4 regions of the Lysinibacillus sp. NPDC093712 genome follow, and region 1 is predicted to be linked to each of the others. Evidence: riboswitches for the same ligand, from Rfam matches in the RefSeq annotation. Region 1 holds a riboswitch; each other region holds the start of a gene.

Region 1 (3,282 bases):
ACATACACTGTCTTGCCAATAGACAGATTCGCCACCACGTGCTTGCATCGCATTATTTAATTCACGACTACGTTGAAACATTTCCGCAAATAATGCTGCAATAAGCATGGAAATTGACCGTAGCCATTGCATAGGTGATTGATAGCCAAGGCGTGATTGTTGAGCAAGATGAATTTTTTGCATGCTATTTAAAAAGATGAAAATAAATCGATACGTTAGCTCTACTAATTCTACAAATAAAGCAGGCAGACGCCATTGACGTAAGACGTGACAAATAGATTGGACCGATGTCGTTAAAATTAAAAAGTATAAACAGCTAATACTGCCTAATACAGAGAACAATAGCTGCTGTGCTGTGATCAAGCTTTCATTTCCGATGAAAAAAGTCCAATTACTAAGAGAAAATGCCCAGAAATGTGCTGGGAGGTTACTTGAATTTGGTGCAATTGAAATCAAAATAGATAGTAAACTGGATAGCAGAAAAAATCCTGGTAACAATAGTAATTTCGCATAATATTGGAAAGGGATTTTTGCGCCTAAAATGATAAAAGCACTCATTACAATAAATGTAATGAGTGAAATAAGTTCATCTCTCACGATAAGCGACAATAGCAGTAACCCTAAGGAAAACGTCATTTTTTCTAACGGATGAACGGACGCTAGTTTATTCATATAAGCATACTTATCAATGAGTAACATCGTTTAACCTTCCTTATGCTTGCCGCGCATATAGCCTACGAAATAGCCAATAAAGCCAGCACCAATAGCAGCCTGTAATACAAATAATAAGCTTTCGATTTCACCACTTGGTGGCTCCCATAAGCTTTCAAACCACGGTTCATATTCTGCATTAATTTCCCCGATTGCAGCTTCAGCTTCTCCGTCTGCACCACCGAATTCTGCACCTTTTTGTACGAAAAGAGGGATAATTGCTAAAAGTACAACGACAGCTAGTAGCAGTAAATTTTTCTTCATCCTAATGTGCCTCCTTTGCTGAGAAAACACGTAGTGCCTTTAATTCGCTCACATTGTATTTTTTTAAGAAATTCATAACGATAACTGTTAAAATCCCTTCACTAATTGCTAGAGGGATTTGCGTTAAAGCAAAAATCCCTGCAAATTTTGTGAATGAAGCCATAAAGCCTCCTACTTCAGAAGGGAAAGCCAGTGCTAATTGAACTGAAGTGACAACATATGTACCTAAGTCCCCAAGCATCGCTGCAAAAAAGACAGCAATAGAGAATGATAGACCGATTTTTTGAGAACCTTTAAAGACATAGTACGCAATAATTGGTCCTACAATCGCCATAGAGAAAGCATTTGCACCTAAAGTTGTAATACCACCATGCGCTAAAAGTAATGATTGGAATAATAAAACGATTGTTCCAATGACACTCATGGCTAATGGTCCGAAAAGAACTGTACCAAGGCCAACACCAGTAGGATGTGAGCAACTTCCTGTTACTGATGGAATTTTCAGTGCCGACAAGACGAATGCAAATGCACCTGATAAGCCTAATATCATTTTCGTTTCAGGATTTTCGTCTATTGTTTTACGAATAGAACGTAATCCTAAAATAATAAATGGAATCGAAATGACCCACCAAAAAATCGCCCATTCAATCGGCAAAAATCCTTCCATGATATGCATGGCAAACGCTCGTTTTGGTACTAGTAAAAAAGCCACTAAGAAATAACTAAGTTTCCAAAAAGAAAATTTCAAAACCTTTCCTCCTCAACAGTAAATTTCGAATGTAGCGTGCGCAATAAAAAAGCACTTCTCCGTTTCGGAAAAGTGCATAGCTGAAAAAGCAAATAGAATTGTCATTTGCCAAGCCGCACACCTATCCTCGTAGGTTGAAACGATCACGATTTCCTCGGCAGGTCTCCTGGCTTTAGTTCAACATTTTATAGGTCTTCCCGTCCTATGGACAGTGACATTTTCTATAAAATTCCCTAGTACAGTGGCGGGACCGCGCCGGACTTGAACCGGCTTCCCTTTTAAGCAAAATGTATACACTTCGCACCGAAAAAAGATGAAGTTGTGAGTTTTCACGAAGAAGTGTAACATGTTTTTCTAATCATAAGCTATCCTTTTTTTGTAAAAAATTTTTTTATAGAATAAAAATCTAGAAAATTCAGATAAACGTCAGAGAAAATCAATCAATTTCAATGAAATATTTGTTGAAATTTTATTAAAAATCTAATAAATAAAAAAGAAATGTTGAAAAATATAAAAATGATAGGCTATGATAGAAACAGTTTTATATTCGTTTTATTAACATTTCATTTCAAAATTTAAATATAAATCCATCATTAAGTGCTCGAAATGCTTCGAGATAATAGGGAAATCGGTGTAAACCCGGTACAGCCCCCGCTACTGTAATAGCTGATGAAATCGCAATGCCACTGAAGATTTGGGAAGGCGCGAAAGTAAGAGGAAGCTTAAGTCAGGAAACCTGCTTAGTTGATGACATGCAAACTTTTCGGAGGGAGAAGTGAAGCGAGAGCGGATACGTGTATATTCGTTTTTATTTTGGCTTCTATAAAACCTTTACTCTTCGATATCGAGTAAAGGTTTTTTCTTTTTCCTAAAAGTAGAATGAGGGGAGAAAAGCAATGACAACTTGGAATTTAGAGGGCATGAAAACCCATCTTTTTATTTGTAATGGTAGTAGTTGCATGAAAAAAGAAGCTGAGGAAATTACGCTTGCAATACGAGACGAAATAGAGAAATTAGCACTCGATAAGGAAATACATACGACAAGAACGCGTTGTAATGGCAGATGTAAAGATGCTTGTGTTGTGATCGCGTATCCACAGGGAAATTGGTATCGTGTACCAACAGTTGAGCATGGTAGAACACTTGTACAAGATTTAAACCATGATTCTTTACATAGCGAGCATGTTTTTACACTGACAGAAGGTACGTTGCAACGTACTCCACAAACAACAGCCATTAAAGGCATCGACAAGGTGAAAGAGGGGTAAAAAATGGCGCAAAAAGGAAAGATTTTTGTTGTAGGCTTTGGACCTGGGGACTTCAAGCATATTACGACACGTGCTGTAGAGGCATTACAACAAAGTGAATTTATTATCGGTTATAAAACGTATGTTGAGCTCATTCAAGATTTAGTAAGTGCGAAGTCGATTGTTAGTACTGGTATGACAGAAGAAGTGTCACGAGCACAAGAAGCGGTACGTCAAGCGGAGGCTGGAAATATCGTTTCTGTTATTTCGAGTGGTGACTCCGGCGTATACGGGATGGCTGGACTTGTATAT
Region 2 (3,282 bases), on a different contig from region 1:
ACGAGTACATCAATATCTAAATCTTCTTGAATGGCAATCCATCGTTTCGTTTCTTGTGCGACAAAGTCAGCATATGCTTCATCTGAAAGCTGTTTTTTTCGCCATGCATTACGTGTGCGCTTTACTTCATCAGATTGAGGGAAGCTACCAATCGTAGTCGTTGGGAATAGTGGTAGCTGCAGTGACTGTTGTTGAATAATCTGACGCGCATTAAAATCATTTTGACGTTCAAAATCCTCTGTCGACACCGTTTGTACTTCTTGTTGAACAGCCTGATTATTTCGTACAGGATGTTTTTTTAATGCTTCAATTGCTTTCATGCTCTCAGAGATAGTATGATTTGACGTGTGATTTTTTTCTTTTAAATACTTAGCCACCTCTGATATTTCTACTAATTTTTCATCAGCAAATGCAAGCGCATTTTTTAAGACAGGCTCTAATTTTGTTTCAAGTGCGGTCGAAATCGGCACATGCTGTAAGCTACATGACGATTGAACCCACAGCTCTTGGGCACTAGTCAGCTGTTCAATTGCCCTAACTGTAGTACTTATCTCTGCTAAATTTGCCCTCCAAATATCTCGTCCATTAACAATTCCTACTGCCAATACTTTATCATGTGGAAAGCCAAATTGACGTAGCGCCTCCATATTTTTCGTATAGCCATGAACAAAATCTAAGCCAAATCCTTGTACAGGGAGTTCAATTAGTGTGTTATAAGCTGATAACGATTCAAAATAGGTTTGTAACATAATATTAGCCTCTGGTACAGCGGCTGCTAATTGTGTATATATTTCTTGCACAAGTTTGACCTCCGCCTCATCTAATGATGTGACTAATGCAGGCTCCTCTAATTGAATCCAATCAGCACCGGCTGTTACTAGTTCTTGAATAACCTGCGCATACAGTGGTAGTAGTGCTAAAATAAACGCAACTTGTGTTACTTTATCGTAACCTTTTGTTAGCTTGCAAAATGTATATGGCCCGATTAGCGTTGGCTTTGCAGTAATGCCATATACTTCTTTAACCTCAAGGAAATCTGCAAGTATTTTATTGTCTGTTAGTTGCAGAGCTTGACCTTCATATTCAGGGACAATGTAATGATAATTTGTATTGAACCATTTTGTCATTTCACTCGCAACAGCTTCTTTATTTCCACGTGCTACCGCGTAATACGTTTGTAAGTTAACCTTTCCACCCTGCCAGCCGAAGCGCTTTGGCACTAAGCCAAACATAACCGCTGTATCAAGCATTCTGTCATACAGTGTGAAATCCCCAACTGTGACAATATCTATACCGCTACGAAGCTGCTTGTCGATGCGTGCAAGACGGATTTCTTTAATTTTTTGTAAGAAATCTTCTTCTGTAAGTTCATTTCTCCAAAATGCCTCTAATGCCTTTTTCCATTCACGGTCTTCCCCTATGTATGGGTAGCCTATTACAGTCGTTGTATACGTCATATTCCTTCTCTCCTCTGGTTTAAAATAAAAAAACCATCTTCCTTTTTAGGAAAATGGTAGTTATTGTATATCTAAATTAGCTATGACGAGGCGATACGATAATATATTAATTATCGTATATATTCGTTAGTCGCACAGTGCCGATTCGGTCACATCTCACCACCTATTTCCACGTAGGTTATTTGGTGTGTACTAGACATTGGCAGGTCTCCTGGCTTCTCATCAACACGCCTCACAGCCTTCCCAGTTCCCCAGTGGCATATGTGATTTGCTCCGATTTACAGTTGCGGGACAGCGTCGGATTTACACCGACTTCCCTTTTAAGCCAAACTTTCATTTGGCACCAACTCTTACACAATATTCAATTATGTTTCCTACTATAACATATATTTTTCTGAAAAGTATAACTTTTATGAAGATATATGTATTATTTCTGTACAGAGTTACACTTTGAGTAATTTTTAAATGGACTAATTGACGACATAATAATAAAACAATCTACTAATCCGAAAAGGTATTTTAAGTAATTTGTAGAAATATATAGTTATAGAAAGAACGTGCGAGGAGGATTACTATGATTGTCGGATTACATCACATACAATTAACGATTCCAAAAGGTACCGAGGAGCAAGGGAAAGCTTTTTATTGCCGTTTGTTAGGCCTCAAAGAAATAGAGAAACCAGAATCTCTTAAAGGGCGTGGTGGATTTTGGCTACGAGTTGGTCAGCACGAAGTACATGTTGGCACAGAAGAAGGCTTTGATCGACTAACAACGAAAGCCCATATTGCCTATCAAGTAGAGGATGTAGCATATTGGAAAAAAGTATTAACAGCGCATCATATCGAAATCCTTGATTCTGTTCCAATTCCTAATTATGAGCGCTTTGAATTTAGAGACCCTTTTGGTAATCGAGTAGAAATTATTCAGCCTATTTAAATTTTTAAAAAGCAGCCATCAATGGCTGCTTCAGACTATAGACAAACGCGAAGATTTTCGAGTTTGTCTATAGTTCTTTATTATTTAAAATTAATATAAAAGTGATGACTACTACCGTTGATTTCCTGTATGGGCTGTCGATTTCCGCGGATACACACGTAAGCCGCAACCCCCACTATCGCGCTGTCTGGTGCGTCTCACGTTCTGTGCGTTCCCACAGGAGTTGTCCGTCCTCTACTCCAATCACCCATGACTCAAACTATGTATTTCATACTTAATGATAAACAAAAAAATTCCTATACTACGTGCTTTTATAAATACTATTTGACTCATATAGTTATTTTTATATCATTCCTTACCCTTATTTTGATTTCCCTATTAGCACATTACCTAGCATTGTTTCTATGTGTGATAATCCATAGTTGCTAGCGTTTTTTGTATGCACTATTTATCAAACTGAAACATTTGTAATGAAACTGTAAATTCAAGCGATAAAGCCTTATATATCAAGGTTTTTACATAAAGCGATGCTCCCTGTGGAAACATTTACCTCGCAGAACCCCTACTTTTTCATGCTACGATTATTGCAACAGCAAGCAAACAGATATGAATTTACTGCTCGCTTACAGGAGGTAAAAACAGCATGAAAAAACAATTTTTAAAAACTACACTAGCATTATCGATTGGATTTAGCTCATTCGGAATCGTTCAAGCATCCGTTGAACCAATCAAAGTAGAAGCTGCAACAACAAATGCACAACAAAATGACCAAGCTGTCGCAGCGAAGGCTGAGCAACTTATTCAAACAGGAAAAAGTTTAATTGGGAAGGCTACATATAGTAATTCAGTTTACAAGTCTACATATCCTTACAAGTTTTCTTGTGCTTC
Region 3 (3,282 bases), on a different contig from region 1:
GATATAAAATACAAAAAGAAATATAAAACAGCCATCCGTTAAAATAGCGAGATGGCTATTTTTATGCCCAAGTGTGTTGTTTTGAAGAAAGAAAAGTTATTGATTATAATGAAAGTAGGAGGATGGATTCAGTTTTTGATAGGTCTTATATACTGATGTAAGCTATCGTATAAGTGAGAGCAAGAAACTATCTATAAAGAGGAAACACGTAAATATGCAACTGTATATAGCATAGTAACAGTATAATTTTTGTAAATTAGAAAGGGTCGAGAAAATGGGGATTTATAATTATTTAGTGAAAAAGCCAAACGGTGAAATTTTATCAATGGAGACGTATCGAGGAAAGACAATGTTAATCGTTAACACCGCCAATCAATGTGACTTTACATATCAATTTGAAGATTTGCAAAAAATGTATAATAAATATGACAAGGGAAATTTCGTTGTTTTAGGTTTCCCGTGTAATCAGTTTGGACAGCAGAACCCAGAAGATGGAGTTGAGACAACTCAACTTTGTCAGCTTAACTACGGGGTAACTTTCCCGATTTTTGAAATAGTTCAGGTTAATGGAGAAGAGACACATCCGTTATTCAATTATTTAAAGCACGAAGTAGATTTTCGTGAATTCGGAAAAGCGAATATGCAGGAAAAGATGTTAGCTGAAGCTATTATCCAAATTGCACCGAGCTTTTTAGATGGACGTAACATTCGTTGGAACTTTACGAAATTTTTAGTAGATAATCAAGGTAATACAGTTGAGCGCTTTGAACCGACAGATTCACAATTAGATATAGAGCAAGCTATTGAAAAAATTTTATAGCTAGCTATTTTAATCAGAATTTTTAGGTTGGAATAACAAATAGCTTATCGCTATGTAGAAATAGTGCTAAGTTTTGTATAAATATATTCGAATATTCCACAATCTCACAACTACTCTTTCAAATCAATATATGATAAACTGCTAATCAAGTGAATAATTCTTGCAGAATAATGGTGCTAACTTTAGCATAATCGGGAATTCGGTGTAAAACCGAAGCTGTTTCCGCAACTGTAAGTACAAGAATCATAAAAAATGCCACTGTCGAAAAGGGGAAGACCCAAGATGGGAAGGTTTTATGATCGCTACTGCATTGAGTAGTGAGCTGTACGAGCCAGGAGACCGACCTTTATTTAATGTATAAAAACTCTTCGGAAGCTAGGAGGATATACGGCAAATACATAGGCAATGTCGCGTGAGGCGGCACTATATATGCTATTTTCGTCGTTCCCTAGGGAGCGGCGTTTTTTTATGCACCTGTAAAGCAAAATCTGTTCATGAAAGAAAGAAGGGACTAAGTATGAAAAAAGATGCCCGTTACTCTTGCTACCCGTTCATGCGTGAAAAAATATCTACAGTAGATTTTGAGATTCGTACAGATAGTTTAACAACTCATGTCGGTGTAGCATTGACGGCTGTAAAAGCTGAAGAAGTTGAAGTAGTGGCTACAGATTTATTGACTATTTTGCCAATGGCCTACCATGTAAACGGCTCAGTACGTGGCAAATTAGCGGTAACGGAAGAAGATTTGTTATGGCTTAGTGATCGCTATGATTTTTATGTGGGGCATGTAAAGGAAGAAATTCAGAACTTTGTTTTACCACAAGGTACAGGGGCTGCAACTGCGCTTCATTTATGTCGTAGTGAGGCAAAAAAATCATACCGTGTTCTACATAAAGTTTCTGAGGAAAGAGAAGTACCAGCCATCCTTTTCGATTACTTAGGATTATTAGCTAATGTATTTTTTGTAATGGCTGTATACATGAATCAACAAGCTGGTATTGCTGAAATACCATTTATAAGCAAATCATATCCGATGAAGAAAAAGAAGGAGAATGTGTAAAGTGAAGAAACTATTTAAATTCCAATGGCTTACAGTGTTAATGTTAGCACTTGTATTGGCAGGGTGCGGCACAGCAAATGAAGCTAAAAAGGACGATACATCTAAAACAGGACAACAAGCAGAGCAAACAGGCTACAAAGTGACAGATGATCGCGATGTAGAAGTAGCATTTGATGCAGTACCAAAAACGGTTGTGTCATTACAACCGAGTAACACAGAAATCTTATTTGCACTAGGCGTTGGCGATAAAGTTATTGGTGCAACTGATTATGATACGTACCCAGAAGAAGCAAAAAATATTGAACGTGTGTCAGATTCTGTGACATTCAACACTGAGCGAATTGTAGCATTAAAGCCAGATGTCGTAATTGCTTATTCAACAGGCAATGCCGAAACATTAGATGCGCTAAAAGGTCTTGAAGATGCAGGCGTAAAAGTATTTGCTATTAAATCAGCAGCTTCATTTGAAGATGTATATGGAGATATTCAACAAATTGCTGAAGTGATGGGCGTTAAAGATAAAGGTGAGCAATTAAACAAAAATATTAAAGCGAAAATCGCGGATGTGCAAGCAAAAGTAAAAGGTGTAGAAACACCGAAAAATGTTTACTTAGAAATTAGCCCTAAGCCAGATATTTATACAACAGCAGCTGGTACTTTCCAACAAGAGATTCTTGATGCAGCGAATGTGAACAATGTATTTGGCGATCAAACAGGATGGGTAAAAGTTTCTGAGGAAGATGTTATCGCGAAAAATCCTCAAGTTATTTTAACAACAGTAAACTATGTAGAAGATGCAGTAGGTGAAATTCTTGGGCGTGATGGATGGAATACAATCACTGCCATTCAAGATAAAGCGGTAAATTATATTGATACTGATATTTCAAATCGCCCAGGACCACGTATTGGTGAAGCTGTTGAGATGGTAGCGAAAGCAGTATATCCCGAACTATTTAAATAAGGTTAAATCGTGAAAGCCAACCTTTAGAGCTTGGGCAAAAGAGATAAAGTGTTAGATTGACTGCAATCAATCTAACACTTTTTTGCTTGTGAACGTTGTTGTCCGCTAAGTACAGGCTTCGTGAGCTTCAACCGGCGATAACTCCAAGTCAACCGGCGATTCAGGGGCTTCAACCGGCGATAACTCCAAGTCAACCGGCGATTTACGGGCTTCAACCGTCGATAACTTCAAGTCTACTGGCGAGTCATAGAATCTGAATCTCTTCTAAAAGGCATTGTGAATAATTGGTATTATCTTCGGTTGTTCTATAAAATAGAAATATATATGATTGCTTAAATAAGGGAGGCGTAGTGGATGACACAGTTTGACATGAAGGTTATTCCGTTTGAGGCAGTCTTGAATTTCCGCGATATGGGTGGCTATAAGACACGAGATGGCAGA
Region 4 (3,282 bases), on a different contig from region 1:
CAAAAGTAACAGAAAGAGAAAAGCGATTTTTTAACACTTCAGTAAGTACTTCAAGTTGAATAACACCCATAATATGTACATGGATTTCTTGGAACTTCTCATGCCAAACTACTCGCAACGATGGTTCCTCCGCTTCAAGTAAACGGAATACTTGTAAAACTTCCTTTATATGCTGTTGTCCATCATACTGTACTTTAGCTTGTAACGTAGGCACAAGCTCATATGGCTGAGGAGGTATTGTACTACCTAAAATATCACCGATTTTTGCTAGACTAAGGCCCTTAACCGCGAAAATTTCTCCTGCTTGCACTTTTTGTGTTGTGTCAAAACGGCTTCCATTATATAAACGAATTTCAGTTATTTTTTCAGTCACATCACCAAATGTAAAGTCTTGGCGTGTATGTAAAGTTCCTTGCAATGCTTTGATAAAAGTTAACCGTTGAGTTCCATCATGGCGAATTTTAAATACCTCACCTTGAAATGGTGCTTGATGGTCGAATCGAGTCTCCGTAAGTAGAGGGAGCTGTGATAAAAATTCTTTTATTCCAATATCCTTTAATGCCGCACCAGTAAAGCAAGGAAATGCTTGCTCTTGTTTAATCAACTTTTGCAACTGTAAAAAGCATGTTTGTGTATCAAGAGTTTCTGTCAAATAGGCATCGAGTAGTTGTTCATCACGTTCAGCTAGCCATTCAGCAACGTGGCTCTGGACATAATCTGTACGCAATGGGTCGTCTATTAAAAGTACATCGTTCGAGCATTCCTTTTGAAGCTGCTTCATAACGGCATCTACATCAGCGCCTTCACGATCTATCTTATTAATAAAGAAGAAGGTTGGGACGTTGTATTGGCGTAGCAATTGCCACACGGTTTCAGTATGACCTTGTACACCCTCTACAGCGCTTACGATAATAATGGCGTAATCCATTACACGAATTGCGCGTTCCATCTCTGGTGAAAAGTCGACATGCCCAGGTGTATCAATTAGTGTGTATGTATCATCCCCAATTTGCATCCGTCCTTGTTCGGCAAAAATGGTAATACCACGAGCTTGTTCGATAGTATGATTATCTAAAAAAGTATCTTGGTGATCGACTCTTCCACGCGTTTGAATACTGTTTGTATGGAATAGTAGTTGTTCACAAAAGGTTGTCTTTCCTGCATCGACATGTGCGAGCACACCAATCGTTCTATACATAAAAAATCCTCATTTCTATTTTTCCTATATTCTTATTGTAACAGATAGTGCCAAAAAACATTTCGAGTAGAATAGTTCTCGTTTATGTTTGAATAGTGGTCAATCATTCACAAATATTAGTTATGGATTTTTTTGTGTGATTGAAAACAAAAATTACTTCTGCTAGGCTATTTTTATAACTTAATACTTCTATATATTGGTGCAAATGGTTTATATCATTTGCTTAAAAGGGAAATCGGTGTAAATCCGATGCTGTCCCGCAACTGTAAATGGGGAGTTTATACAACACAGTCACTGTAGTTTAACTGTGGGAAGACGTATAAACGTTGAACCTAAGCCAGGATACCTGCCAATATATATTATTTTACTTAACACCACGAGGATGGGAATAGTGATTGGTTAAATAACCATTGTTTTTTCACTATGTCGCCCTCTTGGAAACAAGAGGGTTTTTTGTGTCCATTTTGATGTGCAGTAGATTGAGCAGGAACCGTAGCATTAAACAGCAATTCATGCTTTTACCAGGAAATGCAGCGTCAAGAAGTGCTCGTGATCAGTAGCAAAGAAGTCATTGATTTCTTACTATAAAGATGAAAAATTACAAACTAAAGGAGAAACAAACATGAACAAATGGAAAGGCATGTGGCTAGTTTTTGCAATTGCACTATTGAGCATTTTAGGCGCTTGTAGTGCAAAAGATGATTCAAAATCAGCTGCGCAAAGTGAAAACATTGAACCAGCACAAGCAGAGTCAAAAGAAGTAACAATTGATAATAACGATACGACACAAGTTTATACAGAAGCTCCTAAAAAGGCAATTAGCTTAAATCAGCACGTTACAGAAATAATGTTAGCATTAGGTTTAGAAGATTCAATGGTTGGTACTGCCTATTTAGATGATAAAATTTATGAACCATTACAAGCAGCTTACGATAAAGTACCAGTGATAGCGGATCAGTACCCGACAAAAGAACAAGTAATTGATAGTGAAGCGGATTTTTTATACGCTGGGTGGAAAAGTGGCTTTAGCGAAAAGGGTGTTGGTACACCAGAAGAGTTAGAAGCACTTGGAATTCACACATATTTACATACTTCTTCAAGTATTACAAAACCATCGTTAGAGGATATATTTACGGATATCCGTAATATTGCAAAAATCTTCCGTGTTGAAGACCGCGGAGAGGCATTAATTGACCAGATGACAAAGGATGTTGATGCTGTTCGTGCAAAGTTACCACAAGGTGAAAAAGAATTACGTGTTCTAGTTTTCGATAGTGGAGACAAGGAAGTCTTTACAGCGGCACAAAACTTTATGGATGAGCTTGTCACAGTTGCTGGCGGTAAAAACATTTTTGGCGATGTTGAATCGGGCTGGACAACGGTATCGAAAGAAGAAACAGTTGAACGCAACCCTGAAGTCATTGTCGTTATTGATTATGGTTCCCAAACTGCAGAAGACAAAATTAAATTCCTAAAAAGTGATCCGGCATTAAAAGAAACAGATGCTGTAAAAAATGAACGCTTTGTCATTTTACCACTTTCAGCAGCTTCAGAAGGGGTTCGTGCTGCGGAGGCTATTGAAATTTTAGCAAAAGGTTTTTATCTTGAAAACTTTTAAATAACAATCGAAAGAGCTAGCTACTTGCTAGCTCTTTTTCATAAGGAGAACAAACAATGAATGCTTTTCGTTCAAATACACCAGATCGAACATTTGAAAAACTAAATACAAATGGAAATTTTACACGCCTTGCAGTAAGTCCAGGTATTATCAATAAGCATTATACACCAGCTCAATTTCAAAAAATTGCTGAGATTGTAGGTGAAAGCGGCGCAATTAAATACTCAGCTTCCTATAGTATCCTTCTGTCAGTCCCAACTATAAAAGTGAAGGAAATTATCAATGAGCTTCAAGAAGCAGGCTTATATATTGCAAAGCAAGGTCCCATCGTAGCGATAAAAGCATGTGATTTTTGTGATGGGGATAAAATGGAGGCTGCCGAAATTACAGAACAACTATACGAAGCATTACAGAAAGAAACTGTGCCTTCTAGACTACGGTTAAATATTAATGGCTGTGCATCGGC

The links. A riboswitch is a leader RNA that binds a small molecule or an ion and turns the genes downstream of it on or off. The one in region 1 is predicted to bind cobalamin.
Region 2: linked by a shared signal. The riboswitch ahead of metE (5-methyltetrahydropteroyltriglutamate--homocysteine S-methyltransferase) and the one ahead of ACQKNX_RS08780 (energy-coupling factor ABC transporter permease) in region 1 are both predicted to bind cobalamin.
Region 3: linked by a shared signal. The riboswitch ahead of ACQKNX_RS19555 (hypothetical protein) and the one ahead of ACQKNX_RS08780 (energy-coupling factor ABC transporter permease) in region 1 are both predicted to bind cobalamin.
Region 4: linked by a shared signal. The riboswitch ahead of ACQKNX_RS06470 (ABC transporter substrate-binding protein) and the one ahead of ACQKNX_RS08780 (energy-coupling factor ABC transporter permease) in region 1 are both predicted to bind cobalamin.

The regions. Positions count from the first base shown of each region.
Region 1 covers NZ_JBNNUU010000002.1:258,999-262,280, reverse strand. The annotation lists gene cbiQ (cobalt ECF transporter T component CbiQ) at 1-699, opposite strand, end outside; gene ACQKNX_RS08785 (energy-coupling factor ABC transporter substrate-binding protein) at 703-975, opposite strand; gene ACQKNX_RS08780 (energy-coupling factor ABC transporter permease) at 977-1,723, opposite strand; cobalamin riboswitch at 1,863-2,046, opposite strand; cobalamin riboswitch at 2,302-2,481, shown strand; gene ACQKNX_RS08775 ((2Fe-2S) ferredoxin domain-containing protein) at 2,620-2,991, shown strand; gene cobJ (precorrin-3B C(17)-methyltransferase) at 2,995-3,282, shown strand, end outside.
Region 2 covers NZ_JBNNUU010000001.1:746,347-749,628, reverse strand. The annotation lists gene metE (5-methyltetrahydropteroyltriglutamate--homocysteine S-methyltransferase) at 1-1,457, opposite strand, end outside; cobalamin riboswitch at 1,642-1,820, opposite strand; gene ACQKNX_RS03820 (VOC family protein) at 2,032-2,394, shown strand; gene ACQKNX_RS03815 (C40 family peptidase) at 3,038-3,282, shown strand, end outside.
Region 3 covers NZ_JBNNUU010000006.1:107,984-111,265, reverse strand. The annotation lists gene ACQKNX_RS19565 (hypothetical protein) at 1-42, shown strand, start outside; gene ACQKNX_RS19560 (glutathione peroxidase) at 275-820, shown strand; cobalamin riboswitch at 975-1,182, shown strand; gene ACQKNX_RS19555 (hypothetical protein) at 1,338-1,880, shown strand; gene ACQKNX_RS19550 (ABC transporter substrate-binding protein) at 1,882-2,841, shown strand; gene ACQKNX_RS19545 (tyrosine-protein phosphatase) at 3,196-3,282, shown strand, end outside.
Region 4 covers NZ_JBNNUU010000001.1:1,242,952-1,246,233, reverse strand. The annotation lists gene ACQKNX_RS06475 (GTP-binding protein) at 1-1,198, opposite strand, end outside; cobalamin riboswitch at 1,379-1,566, shown strand; gene ACQKNX_RS06470 (ABC transporter substrate-binding protein) at 1,821-2,816, shown strand; gene ACQKNX_RS06465 (precorrin-3B methylase) at 2,873-3,282, shown strand, end outside.